One region of the Neobacillus sp. B4I6 genome, then DNA from elsewhere that is predicted to be linked to it. Evidence: riboswitches for the same ligand, from Rfam matches in the RefSeq annotation. Region 1 holds a riboswitch; each other region holds the start of a gene.
What was found. Region 1 has a riboswitch for cobalamin ahead of QF028_RS15675 (ABC transporter substrate-binding protein). Riboswitches for the same ligand answer to the same signal wherever they lie in the genome.

Region 2: another riboswitch for cobalamin. It lies ahead of metE (5-methyltetrahydropteroyltriglutamate--homocysteine S-methyltransferase); the one in region 1 lies ahead of QF028_RS15675 (ABC transporter substrate-binding protein).
Region 3: another riboswitch for cobalamin. It lies ahead of QF028_RS13820 ((2Fe-2S) ferredoxin domain-containing protein); the one in region 1 lies ahead of QF028_RS15675 (ABC transporter substrate-binding protein).

Annotation. Positions count from the first base shown of each region.
Region 1 is NZ_JBNPWB010000002.1:2,749,847-2,753,131, forward strand. It holds gene QF028_RS15670 (FecCD family ABC transporter permease) at 1-928, opposite strand, end outside; gene QF028_RS15675 (ABC transporter substrate-binding protein) at 894-1,859, opposite strand; cobalamin riboswitch at 2,053-2,245, opposite strand; gene ribH (6,7-dimethyl-8-ribityllumazine synthase) at 2,305-2,775, opposite strand; partial or broken gene ribB (3,4-dihydroxy-2-butanone-4-phosphate synthase) at 2,801-3,285, opposite strand, start outside.
Region 2 is NZ_JBNPWB010000002.1:4,799,943-4,803,227, reverse strand. It holds gene QF028_RS25895 (VOC family protein) at 594-989, shown strand; cobalamin riboswitch at 1,109-1,289, shown strand; gene metE (5-methyltetrahydropteroyltriglutamate--homocysteine S-methyltransferase) at 1,467-3,285, shown strand, end outside.
Region 3 is NZ_JBNPWB010000002.1:2,392,847-2,396,131, reverse strand. It holds gene QF028_RS13825 (hypothetical protein) at 1-132, opposite strand, end outside; cobalamin riboswitch at 677-865, shown strand; cobalamin riboswitch at 1,043-1,219, shown strand; gene QF028_RS13820 ((2Fe-2S) ferredoxin domain-containing protein) at 1,347-1,730, shown strand; gene cobJ (precorrin-3B C(17)-methyltransferase) at 1,784-3,285, shown strand, end outside.

The DNA.
Region 1 (3,285 bases):
TTAAAAAACCGCTTCCTGTTATGATCGATAACGGAAGGAGATGCCGGTGATCGGGACCCCATAATAATCTTGATAAATGAGGAATCACTAGCCCGACAAAACCAATGGTGCCTGACACCGCAACCGCAGCTCCTGTTAAAATAGAGCCAGCTGTTAAAATAATTAGCTTTCTTTTTTGAACATTGACCCCTAAATGCTGTGCCCGCTCTTCCCCAAACGACATGGCGTTTAGTTCCTTTGCATTAAAAATCAGCAGGCCTGAGCCAATGATAAAAAATGGCAAAATGATCTTTATGTACACCCATCCTCTCATCGATACACTTCCTAATAGCCAGCCGATAATTTGCCGCAGCTCATCCCCAGTCAGTGCAATCATCAAAGAAATAATTGCTCCTAAAAAGGAACTAAAAATTATCCCCGTTAATATAATCGTTTCCACTCTCATCGAGCGCTCTATTTTACTGGCGAAAGTAAGGACTAAAAAGATGGTTAAAATGGAAAATAGAATACTTAGCAATGGTAATGTGAAGGAACCAATAAAAGGAATTGATAGGTGGAAAAACAGTGTCAACACCGCTCCAACAGATGCCCCGGAGGATACACCCAATGTATAAGGATCTGCTAACGGGTTTCTTAACAGTCCTTGAAAGGCTGCCCCTGCAATTGCAAGAGAAGCCCCGACAAGACCTGATAAAATCACTCTAGGTAAGCGAATGTTTAGGACAATACTCGAATACATAGGGTCAATTGTCCCCAATGAAATAACCCCAAATACTTTCGCACTGATAATCTTAATAATGGTTAAGATTGGAACCGAAACTGTTCCAATTGAAATACCTAATAAAATAGATAGGAATAGGAAAATTCCAGCTATCATATAGGAAAAATACTTTTTATTTAAAAATTTCAGGATAGACAGCCTTCGCAAGATCTTCTACTCCTTCAACGATCCGAGGGCCTGAGCGAGTCACGCGACCAGAATCGACATCGACTACATGCTTATTTTTTACAGCGTTGACTGTTTCCCAGCCCTTTCTAGTTAAAACTTGTTCCGCTGGATTTTTGACGTAGTATCCATAGGTAGTCAGAATTACATCAGGATTGCGTTTAATCATCGCCTCTTGATCAATTTTAATCCAGCCTTCTTGATCATTTGCGATGTTTTCTGCATTGATTATACTAAGCATTTGATCCATAAAGGTATTCTTACCAGGTGTATAAATTTCTGGAGCGGGCGAAACTTCAACTAATACCTTTTTCTTTTCTTTTATTTCTCCAGCCTTTGCTTTAATATCGGCCAATTTATTCTTCATTCCTGTAATCATCTCATTGGCTTTCGCTGTTTCACCGGTAGCTTTCCCAATCATATCAATCGAATCATAAACTTGGTCAAAATTTTGCGCATCATTAACAACTAAAACGGTAATTCCAGCATCTTTAAGCTGCTGAAGCCCTGCTTTAGAATTATGTGCGGACGATGCATGTGCTAGTACTAAATCTGGTTTTAAGGAAATGATTTTTTCTAAGTTTATTTCCTGCCCGCCGATTTTTTCTTTTTTCGTCGCTGCTTCCGGATAATTATCGAAATCAGACACGCCCACCACTTCTTTGTCAAGACCTAAGGCAAACGCAATTTCTGTATTACTTGGAATTAGTGAAACAATTTTTTCAGGTTTCTTTTCGATGATAACTTTAGTTTTGGTAGCATCAGTAAGTGTAACTGGATAGGTAATTTCCGCTGTTTTCTTCTCTACGCTTGACTTATTCTCTTCGTTAACTTGATCTTTCTTTTCAGCACAACCTGCTAAAACTCCTACTGTCAATAATACTACTAACAGCAATGAATACAACTTCTTCATTTTTCTCCCTACTTTCAGTTAATAAAAATTATGTAACAAAAAATAAATCTTCTTGTGCAAAAACAAAATGGCTTGGATAAAAACAAAAAACATCTCCACTATGTAATGGAGATGTTGGTATGATTAGATTCAGGTTACTAGCAATAAGTAAAGGGAGTCTAGCCTTCAACACCGTCCCATCCTCGTAGGTTTATTGGCGCACAAGAATTAGGCAGGTTTCCTGGCTCATGATCATCGCTTCCTATGCCTTCCCATCTTAGTCGACAGTGGCACCATATAGGTTGCTCTCATTTACAGTGGCGGGACCGCGTTGGCTTATACCAAACTTCTCTTTTAAGCCGAAAATCTTACAATAAGATTTTAGCACCTAATTATAAAAAATATTTTTTGTTAAATTCATTATAGAAAAGATGAAATGAATTGTACATGTATTTTTGCAATAATTTTAAAGTTCAATCGTTCTGCACAAATTGGCCATTTCAATTGCAGCCGAAGCGGCATCCCATCCCTTATTACCAGCCTTTGTCCCAGCACGCTCAATAGCTTGTTCAATAGAATCTGTGGTTAGTACTCCAAAAATAACAGGAATGCCACTACTTAAATTGATTGCGGAAACACCTTTTGCCACTTCATTACAAACAAAGTCAAAATGTGGAGTAGAGCCGCGAATGACCGTACCAAGCGTGATAACAGCATCATATTTTTTGCTATTAGCCATTTTTTGGGCGATTAATGAAATTTCAAATGCACCTGGTACCCAGGCAATATCTACGTCTGTCTCACTGACGCCATGTCTTTTAAGTGCATCCTGTGCACCGCCTAATAGTTTACTTGTAATGAATTCATTAAAACGTCCAACCACGATTCCAACTTTTAATCCTGAGCCAACTAAATTTCCTTCAAAAATATTACCCATGAGTATGCCTCCTAAATTTGTTTTAAACTTCCCGCTTAACTAAATTTTCCTTGTTGCTTCGGTATTCTACTAAATCTTTAATCGTAATCATTTTAATGTTTAGCTTATCAGCAATTTTGCGCAGCTGTGGGACACGTGCCATCGTGCCATCGTCATTCATGATTTCACAAATGACACCAGCAGGCTTGGCACCGCATAAAATTGCAAGGTCTACAGCTGCTTCTGTATGCCCCGTTCTGCTCAAGACTCCGTCTTTTTTAGCAATCAACGGAAACATATGCCCTGGTCTTAAAAAATCGGATGCTTTTGATTCCGGGTCAACCATACTCAACACCGTTGCTGATCGTTCAAATGCAGAAATTCCAGTTGTAGAAAATTTATGGTCAATGCTTACGGTAAAAGCTGTTCGATGTGGATCCGTGTTCTTGGAAACCATTGGATGTAAGTCGAGCTTTTGAGCTAATGCCTCGTCAATAGGAACACAGATTAGACCTCTTCCGTGAGTGGCCA
Region 2 (3,285 bases), 2.1 Mb from region 1:
CTGTCGTTGGTCGTCTAATTAAAAAGATAAGAGAGATTCGTTTTAAAGTAGTATTTGAATGTCCTGGCTGTCCATGTGAGCAAGTTACTTTATAGGAATAAGCATATGGACTAGAAAAAAATCGTAAAGATCATTGCCATGATTCGGTGGGACTTTTTTCGAAATCCTGATGCTTTCTTGTGGCGTAAGTACCCAGCAAACAAAGTGACCAAAAGAAAGATAAAGGATGTATAACCCAGCAACATCTTGATATGACCAAAACCAATGACAGGTCCTATTTTAAAAAGATTAATCCAAGAGTGCCCGATAATAAGAAGGGTGGACGTTATGTATCAGTCGTAGATCGTGCAATAAATGGCAAGAATATCAAACAGGAACTAATAAGTAAAATTATTTCATTTTTATAAAAATTGAATATATTCCAACAATTATCCTATAATAAAGAGGAAATATATTAGGCTTTGGCTCAAATTGAAAAGTTGGCTTCATCCTTAGTTTTGCTATCATAAGATGAAGCATCATAACTTCAAGATATACATAAGTGCTAACTTGCTAGAAGCGAATATAATTACTTTTTTAATTAGGAGGCAATCATGGGAAGATTAGTTCATTTCGAAATTCATGTCAATGACATGGAACGGGCAAAGAAGTTTTATGGAGAGGTATTCGGATGGTCATTTCAAGATTGGAGTGAGTATGCAGGAATGCCTTACTTTGGAGCAGTGACTGGCGAAGAGAATGAACCTGGGATCAATGGTGCTTTGATGCAGCGGCAAAGTGCTCCACCGGAAGCAAACCAAGCTTTGAATGCATTTGCTTGTACAATGGGAGTGGAAAATTACGATGTAACGGAAGCTATAATTATTGAGAATGGCGGCAAGGTCGCAATGGCCAAATATGCCCTGCCTGGAATGGCGTGGCAAGGATACTATATTGATACCGAAGGTAATATATTCGGAATTCATCAACCCGATGCGAATGCAAAATAGAACCCATGATATGTGATATCAGAGATTGCTAAGGTGAGCGAGAGAACTCTCATCATGCTGACTACTTTTCAGAAAATTATGTACTTCAAATTATTAATATGCTATAGTTAGTGAAAATTACATATCGTGTAAGAATTGGTGCCAAGCTAAGGCTTGGCTTAATAGGGAAGAACGGTGTAATTCCGTCGCTGTCCCGCAACTGTAAATCGGAGTGAATCACAAATACCACTGTCAAATGATGGGAAGGTGTGAGGAGCCATGATGATAAGCCAGGAGACCTGCCAATTTCCAGTACACACCAAATACCTACGTGGAAATAGGTGGTGACATTCATTTGTACGACAAACGAGTTATGAGTAGCTATGTTTATTCTTGTTTTTTAGCAAAACTTAAACTTGATTGTAGAGCCATTTCCATTTTGTGGAGATGGCTTTTTTGTATTTGGGAATTTGTAATCTAAAAAAGGAGGAATGAAAAATGAATTTAGTAAGTACTGCTATTGGATACCCGTACATTGGTGATAATCGGGAGTGGAAACGTTGTGTAGAATCTTTTTGGAAGGGTGCGTTATCAGAGGAGCAATTTATTTTAGAGATGAAAACGACTCGCTTGAATAATTTGAAGCGCCAGCAATCATTAGGCTTAGAGTTACTAACAGTTGGGGATTTTACCATTTATGACCGTATGCTTGACCATGCGGCAATGTTTGGATTGATTCCAAATCGTTATAAGTGGACAGGTGATGAAGTAGATCTTACCACGTATTACGAAATGGCCCGTGGGGCAAGCCATGTTGTGGCTTGTGAGATGACAAAGTGGTTTAATACCAACTATCACTACATCGTGCCCGAGTATGAAGGCAAGTCATTACAATTAACCAAGAACTACATTTTAGATTATTTTGTAGAAGCCAAAGAGGAATTAGGTCTTATTACAAAGCCTACAATGATCGGTCCTTTTACTTTTGTTAGCTTAGCCAAAGGATACGATGCCAAATCGAAAGCATTGTTTATTTTGAAACTTTTACCGCTATATGCACAAGTATTCCAGCAGCTTGTAGATGCTGGGGCACAGTGGATTCAAGTGGAAGAACCAGCACTAACCCTTTCACTAACAGCAGATGATGTAAAACTAGTGCAAGAAATTTACAAACAGTTAGCAGAAGAAGTACCGGCTGCACAAATCATGTTACAAACCTATTTTGAAGGACTATCAGCGTATGAAGAGCTGTCTCAATTACCTGTTGAAGGGATTGGTCTTGATTTCATACATGGTGCCGAAGAGAATATGGCTTCACTTCGAAAACACGGGTTCCCACAGGATAAAGTATTAGGAATTGGTATAGTAAATGGACGGGATATTTGGCGGGCAAATTTGGCTGAAAAAGCATTCAATATAAAAGCTGTTTTATTATTAAGCGGTGTAAAAGAAGCTTGGATTCAGTCTTCATGTAGTTTACAGCATGTACCTGTGACGACGAAGGCAGAAACAAAGCTGGATGCCATACTGACAAATGCTTTGTCATTTGCCGATGAGAAAATAATTGAGTTATCACATATCGCATCTTACGTACGTGACGAGGCTTGGACAGGAAATAAGAGCGTGTCACAAAGTATGATAGCAACTGAAGCATTAGCCCAGCATAAGGCAAGGAAAAATGCACGTGTGAAAGAGCTAGTATTACAAGTAACACAAGAGCATTTTGCACGTTCAATGACGTTTAAAGAACGCCAGCCTTTGCAGAAAAAGGCATTAGATTTACCAGATTATCCAACCACAACGATTGGCAGCTTCCCTCAGTCAGATCAAGTAAAACGGACACGTACAGCATGGCGTAAAAAGGAAATTACAGACGCTGAGTATGCATCGTTTCTAAAAAGTGAAACAGCCCGTTGGATTCAAATTCAAGAAGAAATAGGACTGGATGTTTTAGTTCATGGTGAATTTGAGCGGACGGATATGGTTGAGTACTTTGGAGAAAAGCTAGAAGGTTTTGCCTTTACAGAAAAAGCATGGGTTGTATCCTATGGTTCACGTTGTGTCAAACCACCAATTATTTATGGTGACGTCGAGTGGACAGCCCCAATGACCGTGAAGGAAGTAGAAGCGGCACAGCAATTAACGTCTAAGTATGTGAAAGGGATGTTAACAGGTCCTATCACAATCTTAAATTGGTCTTTTGTCCGCGATGATATTTCACGTGAACAAGTAGCCAACCAACTAGCCTTAGCACTAAGAGAAGAGATTGCATCGTTAGAAGATGCAGGCATTGCCATAATTCAAGTGGATGAACCGG
Region 3 (3,285 bases), 360 kb from region 1:
ACGCTCTCCATTTTTAACTGCATAGTATTCATTGTGATTATTAACATAAACAAAGGCATAGGTCATAGACGACGCCGGCGGCTTTTCCAAAAAACTAAATTTCACGTCTTTAACATCTTCAATAAATTGCATTAGGTTATTCCCTCCAGGTTAACTATTTTCATTGAGAGATCACTTACCCTTGTCTACATTCTATGCAGACAATCGGAAGAAAAGCCCCCAAATCTTTGTAGAAAATGGGGATTGAGGGAGTAACGTATGCTGGCCGTGAATTAATGGATACCTTTGAATATTATTTACGACATGCTTTTGAACACCCATGTAGACAGGATCTTGGAATGCTCCTGTGGATTTGTACATAAATCTATATGGAGAATCATAAGACAGGTGGGTTGCAGATGGACACCAATGATTTTAATAAAGAGCTGCATTAAAGGCTCCTATTAATGGGTGGGTGAATCCCTTGTCTGGTTTATACCCGATTCCTTTCACCACGATTAATAATAACTAATAGGGCATTAATACAGGGAATGGGAATAAAGAAGTTGTTGTAGGTATCCAGCAATCCGATAGCTATGCCGCCCCCCTAAAATAATATAAGGGAATTTAAAAAGCACTTGATATATTCTATTTGTTAGACTAGTATAATTATTATCTCTTAAAATTACATATGAATTTGTTAACAATTGGTTAAGATGCCTTAGGGCTTAATTGGGAATCTGGTGAAAGGCCAGAACTGCCCCCGCAACTGTAAGTGTGGACGAAATAGACAAACCACTGGATCGTTTATTTATTGACGATTCGGGAAGGGTCTAAAGTAGGAAGATACACAAGTCAGGAGACCTGTCTTAGCTTTTTTAGTTTCGATTTCTTCGGGGGTTGAGAAGATGGAACGTTTGGACAAAAAGGATTATTTATTAACTTTCTTTGTGCTGACGTTTTATCCGTTCAACTAATGTTGAACGGATTTTTTCGTTTTGATGATTCTAAATCATTTTTAATTCTCATAGTTTAGCTTTAGAAGGAACAAGCCTTTTTAACAATTGAATAGATTAGGATAGGTGCACGAATATGTGCTTAATTGGGAAGTACGGTTTAAATCCGTCACGGTACCCGCCACTGTATGGGGAGTTCATTGCAAATGTCACTGAAGGAATTCGGGAAGACGCAATGGATGATGAACCTAAGTCAGGAGACCTGCCTTTACCTAATAATCTCAATCAACCTACGGGAACATAGGTAGAAGTGCTGAACATACACCGCTATTTTTTTGTGTGTATATATTCTGCACCCCTATGTCCATAGGGGTGCTTTTTTTACGTAAAAAACGAAAAGGAGAGTGTGACATGACTACTTGGAATTTACAAGGGACGAAACACCATGTTTTCATTTGCAACGGCAGCAGCTGTATGAGAAAGGGTGGGGAGGAAGCGACCCAAGCGATTCGGAATGAAATCACCAATTTAAACTTAGATTCACTCATACATACAACAAGAACGAGATGCAATGGGAGATGTAAGGACGCTCCCGTTGCCATCGTCTATCCTTCAGGGACTTGGTATAAAAACGTAACCCCAGAAGTGGGAACTACGATTGTAAAGCGTCATCTAGCGGAAGGTCATTGCCTTCAGGAGCATGCGATCTATCAATATTCCGAAGAAGGATTCATACAGCCAGAAGGGTCGGAATGCATCGCAGGAGCACAAAAAGCTGTTAAAGAAAAGATTTAACAGCGGATAGTAGCTGGATTCTAGTTTGAAATTTTGGAAGGTGGCGTAATAGTGTGAAAGGAAAATTATTGGTTATTGGTTTTGGCCCCGGTGATGAAAAACATATCACCGGACGGGCAAAAGAAGCCATCGAAGAAAGTGATATCATCATCGGCTACAAAACCTACGTTGATTTAATCAAGGGATTAATAGCTGGAAAGCAAATCATCAGCACAGGAATGACAGAAGAAGTGAGCCGGGCCCAGGAGGCAGTGAAACAGGCCGAACTCGGTTACACAGTAGCCGTCATTTCAAGCGGTGATGCCGGTGTATATGGAATGGCAGGACTTGTTTACGAAGTGCTAATCGAAAAAGGCTGGAAAAAAGACTCAGGGGTAGAAGTGGAGGTGGTCCCTGGCATTTCTGCCATCAACTCCTGTGCTGCTTTATTAGGCGCGCCGGTCATGCATGATGCCTGTACAATCAGCTTAAGTGACCATTTGACACCTTGGAGCATAATCGAGAAACGAATCGAAGCGGCCGCTCAAGCTGATTTTGTGATTGCTTTATATAATCCAAAAAGCGGGAGAAGAACACGGCAGATCATGGAAGCTCAAAAAATTCTACTAAAATATCGCTCGCCAGAAACCCCTGTAGGATTGGTAAAGAGTGCTTACCGTGATAGTCAAAAGATCGTCTTAACCAATTTACAAGAGATGCTCGAACATGAAATTGGTATGTTAACCACCGTTTTAATTGGCAACTCTTCCACATTTTTCTACGACGGCTTGATCATCACTCCGCGCGGTTATCAGCGGAAGTATACATTAAATCAGGCAATACAGCCGTTGAAACCGCATCAGCGTCTGCAAAAGGAAGCCGAACCATGGGCACTGGAGCAAATGGAAGATGCAAAACCGGTAAACAAGGAACTAGTCACCCCAACCTCAGTGAAAGAGTCGCCAAGAGAGCTCGCTGAGGAAGCCTTGCAAATGATCCTTGGCGAGAACGATGGACCATCCCAAGGTTTAATGGTGAAGCAAGACTTTCAATCTATTTTTGAGGTAGCGGTCAGCCCTGGTGTCGCTAATAAAAAATTTACTGCGACTCAGATGGTCATTCTTTCCGAAATTGTCGGAGAAGAAGGTGTCATGGAATACACACAAGACCATTTTATGAAGCTGCAAATTTTAACCTCTAAGCCTGATGAGATTGTTGAAAAACTAACGGAGGCTAACTTTTTGATTGCTCCTGTTGGCGACGTATTAACCGTAAAAGCCTGTGATTTTTGTGACGGAGAAAAGAAGGATTCCATCCCTTATGCCGATGAGCTGCAGGAAAGGCTTGGCGGCATGGAACTCCCCAAAGAATTGAAACTTGGCGTGAATGGCTGCGGCATGGCCTGCTACGGAGCTGTAAAAGAGGATATTGGCATTGTTTACCGAAAAGGAGCGTTTGATTTATTTCTAGGGGCAAAGGTAGCAGGAAGATCGGCACATCCCGGCCAAATCGTAGCGGAAGGAATCGGACCGGACCAAATTGTCGGGGTCATAGAGGGGATTGTTCAAGAGTACAA